3 regions of the Erwinia sp. AC075 genome follow, and region 3 is predicted to be linked to each of the others. Evidence: predicted binding sites of a transcription regulator. Region 3 holds the regulator's gene; each other region holds the start of a gene.
What was found. Region 3 encodes Fur, which represses iron uptake genes when iron is present. Its sites were predicted from a motif close to ATAATAATGAGAACNACTATCAA; they were not measured.
Positions count from the first base shown of each region.

Region 1: the regulator Fur is predicted to act here: its motif matches at 4,506-4,528, upstream of fhuE (ferric-rhodotorulic acid/ferric-coprogen receptor FhuE).
Region 2: the regulator Fur is predicted to act here: its motif matches at 4,309-4,331, upstream of efeU (iron uptake transporter permease EfeU).

Region 1 is NZ_CEEDEU010000001.1:2,421,568-2,427,770, reverse strand. Features, by position in the region: gene AC0IXH_RS11505 (sugar porter family MFS transporter) at 1-1,368, opposite strand, end outside; gene AC0IXH_RS11500 (hypothetical protein) at 1,901-2,128, opposite strand; gene fhuE (ferric-rhodotorulic acid/ferric-coprogen receptor FhuE) at 2,230-4,431, opposite strand; gene AC0IXH_RS11490 (DUF1109 domain-containing protein) at 4,591-5,217, opposite strand; gene AC0IXH_RS11485 (sigma-70 family RNA polymerase sigma factor) at 5,204-5,770, opposite strand; gene AC0IXH_RS11480 (protein-disulfide reductase DsbD family protein) at 5,801-6,203, opposite strand, start outside.
Region 2 is NZ_CEEDEU010000001.1:816,204-822,406, forward strand. Features, by position in the region: gene putA (trifunctional transcriptional regulator/proline dehydrogenase/L-glutamate gamma-semialdehyde dehydrogenase) at 1-2,249, opposite strand, end outside; gene putP (sodium/proline symporter PutP) at 2,669-4,153, shown strand; gene efeU (iron uptake transporter permease EfeU) at 4,382-5,215, shown strand; gene efeO (iron uptake system protein EfeO) at 5,269-6,203, shown strand, end outside.
Region 3 is NZ_CEEDEU010000001.1:2,276,154-2,282,356, reverse strand. Features, by position in the region: gene AC0IXH_RS10740 (beta-N-acetylhexosaminidase) at 1-1,403, shown strand, start outside; gene fur (ferric iron uptake transcriptional regulator) at 1,464-1,907, opposite strand; gene fldA (flavodoxin FldA) at 2,269-2,799, opposite strand; gene ybfE (LexA regulated protein) at 2,950-3,231, opposite strand; gene ybfF (esterase) at 3,379-4,143, opposite strand; gene seqA (replication initiation negative regulator SeqA) at 4,394-4,948, shown strand; gene pgm (phosphoglucomutase (alpha-D-glucose-1,6-bisphosphate-dependent)) at 4,979-6,203, shown strand, end outside.

The DNA.
Region 1 (6,203 bases), 150 kb from region 3:
TTGTTCCAACGATTTATTGGATGTTTCTGGCAAAGCGATTATCACAAAGGCGATGGCCAGATAGTTGATGACGGCAAAAATCAGAAACACCGGTCCAAGGCCAAGTTTAGCCTCCAGCACCGGGAACAGGTAGCTGACGATGGCATTCATCACCCACATAAAGAACACCGAAATACCCATCGAAAGGCCGCGGATTTTCAGCGGGAAGAGTTCAGCCAGCACCACCCAGGTCAGGAAGCCCATCGTACCTTGCATCACGCCCACAAAGAGTGCGCCCAGCAGCCAGATAGTGGTTGCCTTCATATCGCCGGTCAGATAATAGTCCGCCGCAGCGATTAACAGGTGCAGCGTTGCCATCAGGGCGAAACCCGACACGATCAGCGTTTTGCGTTTAAAGCGATCCACCAGATACAGCACGCCAAACAGCATACCGCCAACTGAGAATACCCCGTTCAGCACGTTACAGATTAACGATGTTCTTTCCGAGAAGCCGGCCGTTTTAAGGATTTCCGTGCCGTAATACATGATGACGTTAACGCCGGTGGTTTGCTGAATCGCAGCCCAGGCAATGCCCACCAGCAGCAGTTTCAGGATCCATGGCGTCTTAAAGATAATCTCCATGGCACCACGGGTATGCAGCTTCTTTTCTTTTTCAATCTCCATCAGCGTGATGATGTCTTCGTACTCTTTTACCGCACGCGCTTCGGGACGGATCTGTTTCAGGATCACCAGCGCTTCTTCGCGACGGCCTTTACTGATCAGCCAACGCGGGCTCTCAGGTGAACGCCACATCCCCACCAGCAGTAATACTGACGGTATCGCCTGCACCATTAACATATAGCGCCAGACTTCCGGCAGGTGTCCCCACATGAAACCAATGGCCGCATTGATGGCAAAGGCGGCCAGCTGTCCAATCACGATCGCCACCTCATTCAGCCCGGTCAGCTTGCCGCGCATTTCGGTCGGGGCCACTTCGGAAATAAAGGTGGGGGCAGTGACCGAGGCGCCGCCTACCGCATAACCGAGGATGAATCTGGCCAGCAGAAGAGTGGTGACGTTAGGAGCCATGGCGGAGCAGATCGCCCCGATAAAGAAGATAAAGGAGAGCCAGAGTAAATATTTTCGACGCCCAAAGAAGTCAGCGAGCTTTCCCCCACAGACGCTGCCGATGGCGGCACCGATCAGCAGCACGCTCATTACCAGGCCTTCGGTGGTCGGCGTCAGGGCCATATTCTCTTTCAGTGAAGAGAACGCCCCGTTAATGACGCCGGTGTCATAACCAAACAGCAAACCGCCAAACGTAGCAACCAGCGCAATCTGATGTAATCGTTTTCTCTGATGTTGATTAAGGTGCATCGCCAAAGACATATTTCTACCTTTTATTTGATTATCCGTTTAAAGCCGGAACGGTTAAAAACCCATGATGGCTTCATCTCTGTTCTCATCTGATGACAACAAAGGGTGCCAATGGCTGACTGGGGACCCGTTTCTGGCTATCCAACGGTGAGGTACTCACCGAGCGATATCGTCAAAGAAGATAGCATTATGTTTGAAATAAAAATTCTACTTACGTCACACTGCGATTGATTGATTTCGTTACTGGCGGTTTTTGGTATTTCTGTTCGATTTGTCTATTTCAGATCAAATGCGCAACTTTATGATTTTTATTGAATTTATGTTTGATGATAATGACGTCTGCAAATTCCCCTCAAACCCGCTCAACTCTGGAACGCATGATTAGTACATTTCTTAAGCAATTTATGTTCATTTTGTGATTACTTTGGAAGAAAAATTCCATTGAAAAAGTAGGTGTTTTCTTACCGGGTTAATGAAGCGGAGACCTGAAATTTTGGCAAAAAAAAACCATCCGCTGGATGGCTTGTCGTTGCTGGAACCGGGATTAAACCGGTCTTGGTGAGAACTGACCAATCACCTCTTCGGCAACGTCATGCTCAATGGGCTGATTATGCGCGATCAGGTAGCGCTTTTCCCCCAGGCTGAACAACGTTAAGTCATAAGGCTCATCGTCGAAGGTCAGGGTTGCCGGGAAGCCTGGGCCGCCCTCATATTGCTGGAAGCTGACTAAGTCACCCCCGGTACCGGTCAAAATTAAGATGTCATACGTCATGGCTTGGATCCCTGCAATGCGGTGTAAAGTCGGCACCAGTATACCGCGCCAGGCATAAAAGGGGAGAGCCTGCCCCATTGCTGAGGCAGGCAGAAAGCAGATTAGAAGCTGTAGTTGGCGGTAACCGAGACGTTACGTGGCTCGCCGTAAACGGTGTTTCTGCCGACGTCGATGTTGTAGCTCTTGTCGAACAGGTTGTTCAGGTTCGCCTGCACCGACAGTTGCTTAGTCACGCGGTAGCGGCTGAACAGATCCACCAGCGCATAGCTGCCTTGCTCGGCGTAAATCGTGCTGGCACCGTCTGGACCGTCAACATGATCCCAGGTGTGAGTCTGCCAGTTGATGCCGCCACCTACCGTCAGATCCTGCAGCATCGGCAGGCGATAGCTGGTGAACAGTTTCAGCGAGGTGCGCGGTTGGGTCGGATTCAATGCCTGATCCTCGCCGTCTTTCGCCACATAACGGGTAGCACCGAAGGTCATTTGCAGATTGTCGGTCACCGCACCATTGATTTCGAACTCGACGCCTTTACTGACCGTGCCATCCTGCTCGTAGTAAGCGTAATCGCTGGTGCCTGGGATAATCGCGTAATCTGTTGTGCCAAGGTGATCCTGCTCGATACGGAAGACCGCCAGCGACGCCGTTACGCGGCTGTTCATCCAGTCGCCTTTAATCCCGGTCTCGTAGCTTTTCCCGGTCACCGGCGCAAGGTAAGCGCCACTGGCGTTGCGGTAGGTCTGCGGCTTAAAGATCGAGGTATAGCTGGCGTAAGCAGACCAGGTATCGTTGATGTCATACACCAGGCCGGCATACGGCGTGATGTTGTTCTTCTCGGTATTCTCGGTCAGCGTGTCTGCGCTGTATTTGGTGTAGCGCGCGCCGAGGATCAGGTGCAGCGGATCGGCCAGCGAAATGCGTGTTGCCATATAGGCTGACTTCTGATGAATGGTGTTGTCTTCCGACAGGGCCTGATCGTCCCAGTCCGGTTCCGGATAATTGCCCCAGTTGTTGAAGTCGCCGACATCGGCTGACGTCAGGTTGGTGAAGGCGCTGAAATAACGATCGTTCTGGCGGATATAACTCACGCCGGCCATCAGCTCATGTTGACGACCCAACAGCTCGTAAGGTCCGCTGACATAGGCATCAAGCGCATTTTCTTTCCGTTTGGCGCTGTTATAACCGGTGCCGCCTAACAGGTCGTAACCCGCATAAGGACCGACGCCGATACCGGTATTTTTATCAAAGTAGCCGTCGATATACAGCGCTTTACTGTCCATCGTCGCTTCGGTGTGGCTGCCGCTCAGGTTAAATTCCCAACCGTTATTGAAGCTCTGCTTCAGGCTGGCGAAGACCTTTTTCGAGTCGCTGTCGTTATACGCCCAGTCTGGCGCGGTATTGGTGCTGCGATCGTAATGGGTTCTGCTGCCATCCAGATAGTAAGTTGGCAAACCGCCCCAGGTGTTGCCCGAGATATGGTTTTCCTGGTAGTCATACCCGACGGAAAGGGTGGTGGAGTCGGTCAGATCCGCATCCACTATGCCGTAGAGGAATTTCTTCTGGCTGTGATAGCGATCCAGCCAGCTGTCACCGTCCTGGTAGCCGGCCACAATGCGGCCGCGGACGTTACCTGACTCGGTCAGCGGCGCAGATAAATCGGCGACATAGCGTTGATTGTCCCAGGTGCCGTAGCTGGCCGAGACGTTGCCGACAAATTCTTTGCTGTCCGCATGCTTGTGCACCATGTTGACCGAGGCCGCCGGGCTGCCGGCACCGGTCATCAGACCGGTTGCGCCGCGAACCACTTCGACCCGATCATAAATCGCGGTATCAGAGAGGGTATCACCGATATTCCAGCGCGGATCGACCAGCACCGGAACGCCATCAACCTGATAGTTATCGATCATAAATCCGCGCGAATAGAAATTGCTGCGGTTCGCGCCGGAGTTAAATTCAGAGATGCCGGTGGTGTTTTTCAGCACATCGTTCAGCGTTTCCAGCTTTTGATCTTCCATACGCTGTTTGGTGATCACGCTTATCGACTGCGGCGTATCACGGGCGGTCAGGGCCAGTTTCGTGGCCGCGCGGGTGACGGGGACGTTGTAGTCGGTGTCTGCGGTGTTGCTGCTGTCATCCGTGGCGGCATTGACCACCAGGTTTTGTTCTTTCTGCGCCGTTTCTGCGGCGGAAACCGGCAACGCAGAGGCAATCAGCACGGCAAGCAGTGATAAAGACGGCGTGGAAACGGGGGTGAATCTGGATCCGCTGGCGCGAGTTCCCTGGGAAGAGCAAGGAGCAAAGGACATTATTTACCCTCAAAATGATTTTATTATTTTTACTTCGCACAATGCAGAGCAAGAAAATTCCTGAACGCACCAAAAAACGAATGAGAAGTATAATCATTTTGATTGGCAATGCAAAAGAATGTGTTGAACCATTTCGAAGTGTTGCGGTCGCGGATTTTCTTACAGAACGACCAGCCTGCGACCGACAACAATCGTGGTCAGTACAATGGTCGCGAAGGCCAGCAGATGCAGGATCAAATCCGGCATAACCAGATGAACTGGATGGCACAGTGTCAGCATCACTAAGGCCATGCACGCCGTACCGGCGCCGGCTGCAGCCAGACTTTTTACCGGATAAATTGCCCGCGTCTGACGCAGATAGCCAATCATAATTGCCGCCATCGGCACGCTGACTACCAGCATAAACAGGTAGCAATTGGTGCCTTCACCCTGGCCATGAATCGGGGAAACGCTGCGCATATTGAACAGAATACTGCCGAGCCACAACACCGCCAGCGGCACAAACCATTTCCAGCTCAACGGTCGGCGACCGGCAATGCTGGTCAGAAAGGCATTACGGATCGCCAGGGTTCCGGCGATAAACGCCAGCACCAGCTGAAAAATCGCCCATCCCATCCCAGGCTGAGACCAGTCGGTCAGGCTGCGGTGCACCAGCAAACTGGCCGCTGCGCCGCAGGGCAGGGCCATCACTATCGCGGCGACCACGCGCCACCCGGTGGGTGCCGTCCTTTTTACCGGCGCCGCGCTGCGGCTGAGTTTTTCAATTAAGGCATTATGATCGGTCATGCTTTGCTCCAAAACGGCGAAGATTGGTCAATGCGCGATGCAAAAGTGACTTTACGGCCGGAACCGTCAAATTATTCTGCGTGGCGGCTTCCGCCAGGGTCATCTCCCGCAGATGGACATGCTCAACGATTTGCCGCTGTCGGGATGAGAGTTGATTCAGATACAGGCTCAGCTCTTCCCGCGCTTCCGGCCGCTCAGGCTCGACAAAAGACGTCGACGGGTAGGTGGCGGCGGCGTCTTCTTCCTCCACTTCCCAGTGACGCTGGCGGCCGCGTCGGCGAAGCGCATCCACCGATCGCGCCTGGGTAATGGCCATCAGCCACGGCAAAAACGGGCAGGCGGGATCGTAGGTATGGCGGACGCGGTGAATGGCCAGCAGAACATCCTGAATCACGTCTTCAACCAGCACCGCATCGTCAACGTGCTTATGCACCAGGGTGCGGATCACCGGCACCAGCTCGGTCAGCAGGCGAGTGTAGGCCTGCTGTTTTCCAGCCTGAGCTTGCGCCATCAATTCTGGCCATTCATCACGTTGCGTACCGGATTTAACCATCCACCGCCTTTCTTTCACGTCCTGCTTTGATCACGCTTTTTTGCCGCTCGCCTGGTTAAGGGCATTCACCACGATCGACGGGGTCAATACCTGCGGCAACACCTTCGGTGCACTGCCATCAGCCGGATACACCACGTACAGCGGCAGACCGCCCTGGCCGAATTCGTTCATCGCATCATCAATGTCGGGGTTAAATTTCGTCGAGTCGGCAACCATATATACCGTACCGGTGCGCAGCAGCGCCTCTTTCACCGCCGTGGTGGAAAGCGTGGTGCGCTGGTTTACCTGACAAGTAATACACCAGGATGCGGTGAAGTCCACCATGATCGCTTTACCGTGCCCGCGCGTCTCGGCAACGGTTTGTGGCGACCATTTCACCTGGGTAACGGCTGCGGCGGTTTGTCCATCAGGCAGCGGGGCGCCAGGCTGGATA
Region 2 (6,203 bases), 1.5 Mb from region 3:
GCATAGTAATGCAGGAAGTCGACCGCTTCACGCACTTCGGCAATGGCGTTGCTGAAGGTTTTACCGGCTTCACGCACCAGGATCCCCAGCAGGCGCTGCATCTGGCCTTCCATCAGGATCGCCGCGCGTTCCAGAATGGCGGCTCGCTCCTGCGGCGGCGTGGCGAACCAGATTGGGCCTGCACGGGTAGCCGCATCCAGCGCAACCGACACCTCGGCTTCGCTGGCATGACGAACGTAACCGACGATATCGGTCGGCTCTGCCGGGTTAATCACCGGCAGCGATTCACCGGCTTCCAGCTCGCCGTCAATCATTGGCACAGCCTGCCACGGCTGGATCGCACTGTTCAGCAAGGCGCTGGAAAGCGACGCCAGGCGATGTTCATTGGCCATGTCCAGGCCGGCGGAGTTCTGTCGCTTCTTGCCATACAGATCGCGCGGCAGCGGAATCTTCGGATGCGGTAAGCCAATCGCCCCTTCAACCCGCGCCATTTTCTCCACTTCTTCCACCGGATCGGCCACCAGATCTTCAATCGGCAGGGTGTTATCGGCGATGCGGTTAACAAAGGAGGTGTTGGCGCCATTTTCCAGCAGACGACGAACCAGATAGGCCAGCAGAGTTTCGTGGGTGCCCACCGGCGCATAGATACGGCAGGGACGGTTTAACTTGCCGTCCGCCACTTTGCCTACCACATGTTCGTACAGCGGTTCGCCCATGCCATGCAGGCACTGGAACTCATACTGGCCAGGATAGTAGTTGTTGCCCGCCAGCTGGTAAATCGCTGCCAGCGTGTGGGCGTTATGGGTGGCAAACTGCGGGTAAATCAGGTTTGGCACCGCCAGCAGTTTGCGGGCGCAGGCCAGATACGAAATATCGGTGTACACCTTGCGGGTGTATACCGGATAGCCTTCCAGACCTTCGACCTGGGCGCGCTTAATTTCGCTGTCCCAGTAAGCGCCTTTCACCAGGCGGATCATCAGGCGGCGACGGCTGCGTTGCGCCATATCGATCAGCGAATCGATCACAAACGGACAGCGCTTCATATACGCCTGGATCACAAAGCCAATGCCGTTCCAGCCTTCCAGCTCCGGTTCAAAGCAGAGTTTTTCCAGCAGATCCAGCGACAGCTCCAGGCGGTCAGCTTCTTCTGCATCGATATTGATGCCGATGTCATAAGAGCGGGCCAGCAGCGTCAGCGATTTAAGGATCGGGTACAGCTCGGTCATCACGCGCTCGTACTGCGCGCGGCTGTAGCGCGGGTGCAGGGCGGAAAGCTTGATCGAAATGCCCGGACCTTCGTAAATGCCGCGGCCGTTGGAGGCTTTACCGATGGCGTGAATCGCCTGCTGATAGGACTGCAGATAGGCTTTGGCATCCTGCGCGGTCAGCGCCGCTTCGCCGAGCATATCGTAAGAGTAGCGGAAGCCTTTCTCTTCCAGCTTGCGGGCGTTGGCCAGCGCTTCGGCAATGGTTTCACCGGTGACAAACTGTTCGCCCATCAACCGCATCGCCATATCCACCCCTTTGCGGATCAGCGGTTCGCCACTTTTACCGATAATGCGGTTCAGCGAGCGGGACAGGTTGGCTTCGTTATGGGTGGACACCAGACGGCCGGTAAACAGCAGTCCCCAGGTCGCCGCATTGACGAACAGAGACGGGCTGCGGCCGAGGTGTGAATGCCAGTTGCCGTTGCTGATTTTGTCGCGAATTAACGCGTCACGGGTTGGTTTATCAGGAATTCGCAGCAAGGCTTCGGCCAGACACATTAACGCCACGCCTTCCTGCGACGAGAGTGAGAACTCCTGCAGCAGGCTTTGCACCATGCCAGCGCGTCCGGTTGCACCTTTCTGGTGCCGGAGCTTCTCCGCAAGCTGATGGGCGAGGCGGTAGGTTTGCTGTGCCAGCGGCAGCGGCAAACGCGCCTGTTCCAGCATCATCGGCACGGCTTCCGTCTCTGGCCGACGCCATGCGGAGGTGATGGCGGCGCGGTTAACCGACTGCGGCAGAATATGTTCCGCAAATTGCAGGAACGGCTGGCGCTGCTCGTCTGCCGGGGCTTCATCGGTTTCCTGGGGCACCGTCTGCAGCGGGATCTCAGGCAGGGCATGGCCACTTTCCAGCTGCTCAAGATAGTTAAAGATCGCCTGCTTGATCAGCCAGTGTGGGGTGCGGTCAATCTGGCCTGCCGCCAGCTTAATGCGCTCGCGCGTGGCTTCATCCAGCTTCACGCCCATGGTAGTTGTGCCCATGCCTGAGAACTCCTTAAAAAATAATGACAATGTTGGCAAGCAATATCACTGAAGTTGCAACTTTGTGCAACCGTGTTAAATGTGACGCCGTTTGCAGAGTTTGAAACCGATTATTTAAAAGCGGCATGGATATTGCTGCAAGAATCCGGCCAAGGTTGTTCAACGCCATCCAGCCTGGGTTGTAGGGACGCTTCTCGCAGGTGCAACCGGTTAAAATGTGATCCAGTGCAACCTGTTAAAACGCCGTCTGTGACGAAGGGTGAAATTGCTGTAACTGCTGTGTTAAATCGTTTGTGCGTCAAAGCGGTTTACGGCAGGATACCCCGCGCTGAGCCAGGGAGGTAGCGCCGCGACGTTCCAGCGGTGACTACGGATAGCTCCGGTGGTTGCGCATAAACAATAATAAGTGGAGAACCTGAATGACTCTGAGTACACCAATGATGGTGACCTTTTGTGTGTATATCCTCGGCATGGTGCTGATAGGTTTTATTGCATACCGGTCTACAAAAAACTTCGACGATTACATCCTCGGCGGTCGCAGCCTCGGTAGCGTGGTCACCGCGCTGTCGGCGGGCGCATCGGATATGAGCGGCTGGCTGTTGATGGGTTTGCCTGGCGCGATTTTCCTGTCGGGCATCTCAGAAAGCTGGATTGCCATCGGCCTGACCATCGGCGCCTACCTTAACTGGAAAATTGTCGCGGGGCGTCTGCGCGTGCAGACCGAGCATCACGACAATGCCTTGACCCTGCCAGACTTCTTCTCCAGTCGCTTCGAGGACAAAAGCAAAATGCTGCGGGTGATCTCAGCGCTGGTGATCCTGGTGTTCTTCACTATTTATTGTGCTTCCGGCATCGTTGCCGGTGCGCGTCTGTTCGAAAGCACCTTCGGCATGAGTTATGAAACCGCGCTGTGGGCCGGTGCTGCTGCCACCATCATCTATACCTTCGTTGGCGGCTTCCTCGCCGTCAGCTGGACCGATACCGTGCAGGCCAGCCTGATGTTCTTCGCGCTGATCCTGACGCCGGTGATGGTGATTTTAGCCGTCGGCGGGCTGAGCGATTCACTTAAGGTGATTGAAGCGAAGAGTATCGAAAACCTCGATATGCTGAAAAACCTGAACTTTGTCGCGGTGATTTCACTGCTGGGTTGGGGACTGGGCTACTTCGGGCAACCCCATATTCTGGCGCGCTTTATGGCGGCTGATTCCCATCGCTCAATCCGCAGTGCACGCCGCATCGGCATGATCTGGATGATCCTGTGTCTGGGTGGGGCGGTTGCCGTGGGCTTCTTCGGCATCGCGTATTTCCAGAACCATCCGGAGCAGGCCGTGGGTGTATCTGAAAACGGCGAGCGCATCTTTATTGAGCTGGCGCGTATTCTGTTTAACCCGTGGATTGCCGGTATCCTGCTCTCCGCTATCCTGGCGGCGGTGATGTCGACCCTGAGCTGTCAGCTGCTGGTGTGTTCAAGCGCACTGACGGAAGATTTGTACAAAAACTTCCTGCGCAAAAACGCCACTCAGCGTGAGCTGGTGTGGGTAGGGCGCCTGATGGTTCTGCTGGTGGCGGTGATCGCCATTGCGCTGGCCTCGAACCCGGAGAACCGCGTGTTGGGACTGGTAAGCTACGCTTGGGCGGGCTTCGGTGCGGCGTTTGGTCCGGTGGTGCTGTTGTCGCTGATTTGGAAGCGTATGACCCGTAACGGCGCGCTGGCAGGCATGATTATCGGTGCGGCAACCGTACTGATCTGGAAACAGTACGGCTGGCTGGATCTGTATGAAATCATCCCTGGCTTCCTGTTCGCCAGCCTGGCAATTTGGATCGTCAGCCTGATGGGCCGCGAGCCAAGCGCTGCGGCACAGCAACGTTTCGAAGCAGCAGAAATCGAATACAACACCAAATAAGTCAGCGTTTACCACCGGGCGTCGCACTGACGCCCGGTCGGTTGACTGCCATTGACTCTTCGCACGCCCCGTTTGTATCCGCTACAGCACCGCCGCGCCCCTTCTCGCAGATTGCGAAAATACCCACGATCCCTCTTGTTTTTTCGTTGCCGATAATGATAATCGATATCGTTTTGATTTACGTTTCTTTACCGCAACTGAAATTCTTTCACACTCGAGGGTGTAGGCATGTTTGTTCCATTTCTCATCATGTTACGCGAAGGCCTGGAAGCCGCGCTGATTGTCAGCCTGATCGCCAGTTACCTGAAGCGTACCCATCGCAGTGAATGGTTTGGCGCAATGTGGGTGGGCGTGTTTGTTGCCGCCGCACTCTGCCTTGGCGTTGGCTACTTTATCAACGAAACCACCGGCGAATTCCCGCAGAAAGAGCAGGAGCTGTTTGAAGGGATCGTGGCCGTGGTGGCCGTGTGTATCCTGACCTACATGGTGTTCTGGATGCGCAAAGTGTCCCGCAACGTGAAAGCCCAACTGGAAGATGCCGTGGACAATGCGTTGCAGAAGGGCAAAAGCAGCGGCTGGGCGCTGATTATGATGGTGTTCCTGGCGGTTGCCCGTGAAGGCCTCGAATCGGTGTTTTTCCTGCTCGCGGCCTTCCAACAGGATGTGGGCATTGGCCCACCGTTGGGCGCCATACTGGGCCTGGCGACCGCGATTATCCTCGGCATGCTGATCTACTGGGGCGGCGTGCGTCTTAACCTGGCGACCTTCTTCAAGTGGACCAGCCTGTTTATCCTGTTTGTGGCCGCCGGTCTGGCCGCCGGTGCAATCCGCGCCTTCCACGAAGCCGGGCTGTGGAATCATTTCCAGGACATCGCCTTTGATATGAGTAATACGCTCTCCACCAGCACCCTTATCGGTACGCTGCTGGAAGGGATGTTGGGCTACCAGGAAACGCCAAGCGTCAGCGAAGTGGCGGTCTGGTTTATCTATTTAGTTCCTGCGCTGCTGCTGTTCTTTATGCCAGTGCGTCCACAGGCTACGGCAGTGCGTACCACACGCTAAGCCTTTGTCCGCGCCTGTTTTGCAGGCGCGTAACTTTTTCACAGGGATTTACTATGACTCTTCGTTTTCGCCAGCACGCGCTGAATGCTGCGCTCGTGACTTTGCTGACCGGTTCTGCCGCTGCGATGGCCGCTGATATTCCACAGGTTAAAATCAGCGTGAATGACAAACAGTGTGATCCAATGAACGTCACGGTGAACGCGGGTAAAACCCAGTTCATCATCCAGAACAACAGCCAGAAAGGGCTGGAGTGGGAGATCCTGAAAGGGGTGATGGTGGTCGAAGAGCGTGAAAATATCGCGCCTGGCTTTACCCAGAAGCTGACGGCGAATCTGGAAGCCGGTGAATATGACCTGACCTGCGGCCTGTTAAGCAACCCGAAAGGCAAGCTGATCGTCAAGGGCACTAACGCGCCTTCTGACGGAAAGCCGGACGTGATGCAGTTGGTCGGACCGATTGCTGAATACAAAACCTACGTCACCAAAGAAGTGGTGGAACTGGTTGCCGGCACCAAAGCCTTTACCGATGCGGTGAAAGCGGGCGATATCGAAAAAGCCAAAGCGCTGTACGCACCGACCCGCCGTCATTACGAGCGCATCGAACCAATTGCCGAACTGTTCTCCGACCTGGATGGCAGCATCGACGCCCGTGAAGACGATTTCGAGAAGAAAGCGGAAGATCCTAAGTTCACCGGTTTCCACCGCATTGAGAAAGCACTGTGGGGCGATAAGAGCACCAAAGGCATGGAGTCCTTTGCGACTCAGCTGAACACCGACGTGTTGGATCTGCAGAAGCGCATTGACGAGCTGGCCTTCCCGCCAAGCAAAGTAGTTGGCGGTGCGGCAGGTCTGATTGAAGAAGTGGCCTCCAGCAAAATCTCAGGCGAAGAAGATCGTTACAGCCGCACTGACCTGTGGGATTTCCAGGCTAACGTTGACGGCGCGCAGAAAATTGTTAACCTGCTCCGTCCAATGCTGCAGAAGGCCGA
Region 3 (6,203 bases):
GTGGCAGCGGTCATTTCAGCCGTCAGCAGTATATCGATATTGTGAAGTATGCTGATGCGCGCGGTATTCAGGTCATCCCGGAAATCGATATGCCGGCCCACGCCCGGGCAGCGGTAATCTCGATGGAAGCGCGTTACGATCGCTTGTTCAATGCCGGTAAGGAAAAAGAAGCCAATGAATTCCGCCTGCTCGATCCCAGCGACAATTCCAACACCACCTCCGTGCAGCTTTACGATCGCACCAGCTATCTCAATCCGTGCCTGAGCTCCTCGTTACGCTTTACCGACAAGGTGATAGGTGAAATCCAGGCGATGCATAAAGCTGCCGGACAGCCGCTGAAGACCTGGCATTTCGGCGGAGATGAAGCCAAAAACATTCGCTTAGGATCCGGCTATTCGGATAAGAACACACCCGTTGAAGGCACCGGTTTACTGGACTTAAGCCAGCAAGATAAGCCGTGGGCAAAATCCCAGGTCTGCCAGACGATGATTGAAGAAGGAAAGATTGAAGACCTGGATCATCTGCCGAGCGACTTTGCCCTTAACGTCAGCAAGCAGGTTAAGGCACACGGTATCGGCAAAATGCAGGCCTGGCAGGATGGTATTAAAGACGCTAAAAATGCCAAAGCCTTCGCAACGGACAGGGTTGCGGTCAACTTCTGGGATACGCTGTTTTGGGGCGGTTTTGATTCTGCCAATGACTGGGCAGGCAAAGGTTATGAAGTGATCGTCTCCAATCCGGATTACCTGTATCTCGATTTTCCTGCCGAGGTGAATCCGCTGGAGCGGGGATACTACTGGGGAACGCGCTTTACCGATGAACGGAAAATTTTCCACTTCGCGCCGGATAACTTGCCACAAAACGCCGAGACTTCCGTCGATCGCGACGGCAAACCTTTCACGGCTAAATCTGACAAGCCCTGGCCTGGCGCTCACGGCATCTCCGCTCAACTGTGGAGTGAAACCACCCGTACCGACGCGCAGGTGGAGTACAAGCTTTTCCCGCGCATTTTGTCCGTGGCGGAACGCGCCTGGCACCGCGCAGCCTGGGAGCAGGATTATAAAGCCGGCAAAGAGTATACCGGCGGCAAAACCCGCCTGGTAGACCAGCAGGCTCAGCTGAAGGACTGGCAGCGGTTTGCCAACCTTCTGGGGCAACGTGAATTGGCAAAACTGGATAAAGCCGGCATTGCTTATCGCTTGCCGGTGCCCGGTGGGGTGGTGCAGGACGGTAAGCTGGTGGTCAATACCGAGCTACCGGGCTTAACCGTTGAGTACAGCCTGGACGAGGGGACAACCTGGCAGCAGTGGCAGGCGGATCAACCGCCGGCGGTGGCCGGTAAGGTATTGCTGCGTACGCGCAGTCCTGATGGTCTGCGCGTCAGCCGGACGGAAGCGCTGTAACGGGGCGACAGGCAAAAAAAAACCGGTGAAGGATCACCGGTTTTTTGCTGTTAGTGTAGATTACTTGTCGTGCAGCGTCTCATCTTCACGGCAGTCACCGGTTGAGCAGTGACCGTAAAGGTACAGGCTGTGGTTACTGAGTTTGATGCCGTGGCGCGTGGCGATATCACGCTGGCGAGCTTCGATGTTTTCATCACGGAACTCGATCACCTTGCCACAATCCAGGCAAATCAGATGATCGTGGTGATGCTGCTGAGTCAGTTCGAAAACGGATTTACCACCTTCGAAATTATGACGGGTAACGATCCCGGCATCATCAAATTGGTTAAGAACGCGGTAAACCGTCGCCAGACCAATCTCTTCGCCCATGTCAATCAGACGCTTGTACAAGTCTTCCGCACTGACGTGATGGCCCTCAGGTTCCTGAAGTACTTCCAGAATTTTAAGTCGTGGAAGCGTGACTTTCAGGCCGGCCTTCTTTAATGCGGTGTTATTGTCAGTCATGCGGATATTGTCCTGTTACTTTGCTAGTCACTTTGTGGCTGAAAAGCCCTGAACATCGGTCGTCGCGAAAAGCCAAACGTCTCATTATAGAACTGATATTTCGAAATGAACACCACTGGCGATGCATCTCAATCAAGGGAGGTAAGGAGAAGAGTCGTTACGTCCGTGAGAGCAAGCGGTTGGGCTGACATTTCGCTCTGCCTCATCATAGTCGCTATTAGAGCGAAAGGCGCTGAGAAAGCGGGTGACCGATGGCGATATTTTACAGATTTGCAGATGAAAGTTACAAAAATGTGTCTATTACTTCTATAGGAAAAACCACTGGCCTGATGTGAGATACCTCCCAATCAGGCCGGTCTGATTACGCTTCCAGGATTTCTTTCAGCTGGAGCTCGTCATAAATCTGTTTGACCCACTGCTCGGTGCGCTCACTGGTGAGTTCTGGCTGACGATCTTCGTCAATAGCCAGACCGAGGAAGTGCTTATCATCCGCCAGCCCTTTCGAGGCTTCAAAATGGTAGCCTTCAGTTGGCCAGTGACCGACGATCACCGCGCCTTTAGGCTCGATAATGTCGCGGATGGTGCCCATCGCGTCACAGAAGTACTCAGCGTAATCTTCCTGATCGCCACAACCGAACAGCGCAACGAGCTTGCCGTTGAAATCAATTTCTTCCAACGTCGGGAAGAAATCATCCCAGTCGCACTGCGCTTCGCCGTAGTACCAGGTTGGGATACCGAGCAGCAGAATATCAAAGGCTTCAAGGTCTTCTTTGCTGCTTTTAGCGATATCATGAACTTCAGCCACCTCTTTACCGAGCTGCTTCTGGATCACTTTTGCAATGTTTTCTGTATTGCCCGTATCGCTGCCAAAGAAAATGCCTACGATTGCCATGACTTACTAACCTCTTGAAACGTATTGATAGGGTAAAGGCTGCTTATTACAGATACCGGCAATGATAGCAGACAGCTACAGGGGGATAAATGAGTAATCCGCCTGCTTTTGTCGCTTTGTGCTTCACCGGGGGGTGCTGAAAGCGCCTGTTCAGCGGTCCTGATCGGCCAACTGCGCCATGACCATTTCTTCAATCAGCTCGCTGCGGCTCATATTACGCTGCTCGGCAAGCTGGTTCAGAGCATCAACCGCGTCACTGTTCATTTTCAGTTCAACGCGCTTCAGCCCGCGCACTTTATCGCGCTTAAGCTGGTTGCGTTTGTTGATACGCAGCTGCTCATCACGCGTCAGCGGATTGGTTTTTGGTCGTCCCGGGCGACGGTCATCTGCGAACAGATCGATCGTGGTGCGGTCCGTGTTTTCTTTTGCCATAGAATCGTGATACTGAAAGGCTGGAGTTCTGATGGTTCAGGCCTGATGTCGGCTGAAATTCGTGCAGCGACAAATTTTTAGCGCGCCATCATACCCCAGCGAAAGTCATGACGACAATGATTTAGCCATCTCAGGATATAATTGTTTTTACAGCGCAAAAAAACGGCGTATTGCGCGCAAAACAGCATCAGGTTTCTCGGCATGGACCCAGTGACCGGCACCGTTGACCACATGCGCACGGGCTTTGGGGAACTGCGCCAGCAGGGCGTCACGATATTCATCGGCCAGGTAGGGCGAACGTTCGCCGCGAATAAACAGCGCGGGATGCTCCCAGGCCGGAACCGGCTGCCAGCCAATAATCCGATCGTAGCACTGCCACAGCACCGGCACGTTAAACCGCCATTCCCCTTGCTGGAAGGATTTCAGCAGAAACTGAATCACGCCTTCTTCTTCTATCGTTTCACGCATCAGCGCTGCGGCATCGCTGCGTTGCGTAATGCCCGCTGCGGTGACCGCCTTCAGCGCCGCAAAAATCGTATCGTGATGGCGAGTCGGATAAGCGACCGGTGCCATATCGATAACCACCAGCTGCTCGATGCGTTCTGGCGCCAGCGCGGTTAACGCCATCGCCACTTTTCCGCCCATCGAATGTCCGATGACCGCGAACCGGTCAATCCCTTCGTCATCTAGCGTTTCCAGTACATCGCGGGCCATCGCCTGATAATCCATCTGGTCATCGCGAGGCGATAAACCGTGGTTTCTCAGGTCGATCTGCACCAGCTGGCGATCGTCCTTTAACCCTCGCGCCAACACGGACAAATTATCAAGGCTGCCAAAAAGGCCGTGGATTAACACCACGGGAACCTCAGGGCGGGCGGATTGTTCAGATAGCAAGCGGGTATTCAATTCCATAACAAAGTTCTTACTGTTGAAACGAGGGGTTAGGGTATCATAGATTCACTTTTTCCTGCCGTGACGGCCAGAAAGCGCCCGCCAATCTTTTTGCGGCATATTCTGACTTTTACTGGTATCAGGGGCTGGCGCTACACCCCGGCAGGATTTAACTTTATAATCCTCGTGTTAGAGCTGGAACGATCCTGTGCGGCTTGTTCAGGCAGCGTACAGACCGGCTCTTATCAGCAATAAATTGTACTGGATCAAGATGAAAACTATTGAAGTCGACGAAGAGCTCTACCGTTATATCGCCAGTCACACTCAGCATATTGGTGAAAGCGCCTCTGACATTTTGCGTCGTATGCTTAAATTTACGGCCGGGCAAAAAGCGCCTGCTACCGCAGCGGTAACGGCATCTACTGCCGTGAGCGTCGCCAAAGACGCGGCGCCAGTGAAGGTGGAATCCCGCCCTCAGGACCGCGTTCGCGCGGTGCGTGAGCTGCTGCTGTCTGACGAATATGCTGAGCAGAAGAAAGCGGTTAACCGTTTTATGCTCATCTTGTCGACTTTATATAATCAGGATCCCAAAGCTTTTGCCGCCGCGACCGAGTCACTGCTTGGCCGCACGCGCGTTTACTTTGCAGGCAATCAGCAGACCCTGGTACAGAATGGCACCCATACCAAGCCGCAACATATTCCCGGCACGCCGTATTGGGTGATCACCAACACCAACACAGGTCGCAAACGCAGCATGGTGGAACACATCATGCAGTCAATGCAGTTCCCTGCGGAACTCGCTGACAAGGTTTGCGGCACCCTCTAACTGATAAAGAAGCGTCAGGGAGAATCGCCAATGGCCAATCACCCCCGTGCAGGGCAACCCGCCCAGCAGAGTGATTTGATTAACGTTGCACAATTAACGTCACAGTATTATGTCCTGCAGCCCGATCTGAGCAACCCGGAACATGCGGTTAAATTCGGGACTTCTGGCCATCGCGGCAGTGCAGGGCGTCAGAGCTTTAACGAGACGCACATTCTGGCTATTGCTCAGGCGATTGCAGAAGAACGCAAAAAGAACGGCATTACCGGTCCTTGCTTCGTCGGCAAAGATACCCATGCGCTCTCCGAACCTGCGATCATTTCCGTACTGGAAGTGCTGGCCGCGAACGGTGTCGATGTGATTGTGCAGCTGGACAATGGCTATACGCCAACGCCTGCGATCTCCAATGCTATTCTGGAGCACAACAAAGCCGGTGGCCTTCAGGCCGATGGCATTGTGATCACGCCTTCGCACAACCCACCGGAAGATGGCGGCATTAAATACAACCCGCCAAACGGTGGCCCGGCTGACACTAACGTCACCAAAGTGGTTGAAGACCGTGCCAATGCTCTGATTAAAGATGGCCTGAAAGGCGTTAAGCGCATCGCGCTGGACAAAGCCTGGGAAAGCGGCCATCTTCAGGAAAAAGACCTGATCCAGCCTTACATTGAAGGCCTGGCGCAGATCGTTAACATTCCTGCTATTCAGAAAGCGGGCCTGAAAATTGGTGTCGATCCGTTAGGCGGTTCAGGGATTGCTTACTGGCAGCGTATTGCCGAGTTCTACAACCTTGATCTGACCATCGTGAACGATTCGGTCGATCAGACCTTCCGCTTTATGCACCTCGATAAAGATGGCGTGATCCGCATGGATTGCTCGTCTGAGAGCGCGATGGCGGGTCTGCTGGCGCTGCGTGATAAATTCGATCTGGCCTTTGCCAACGATCCGGATTATGACCGCCACGGTATCGTCACGCCTGCTGGCCTGATGAACCCGAACCACTACCTGGCCGTTGCAATCAACTACCTGTTCCAGAACCGTCCGCAGTGGGGCAAAGATGTCGCCGTCGGCAAAACGCTGGTTTCCAGCGCGATGATCGACCGCGTGGTTAACGACATTGGTCGCAAGCTGGTGGAAGTGCCGGTTGGCTTTAAATGGTTTGTTGACGGCCTGTACGATGGCAGCTTTGGTTTCGGCGGCGAAGAGAGTGCGGGTGCTTCCTTCCTGCGCTTTGACGGCACGCCGTGGTCTACCGACA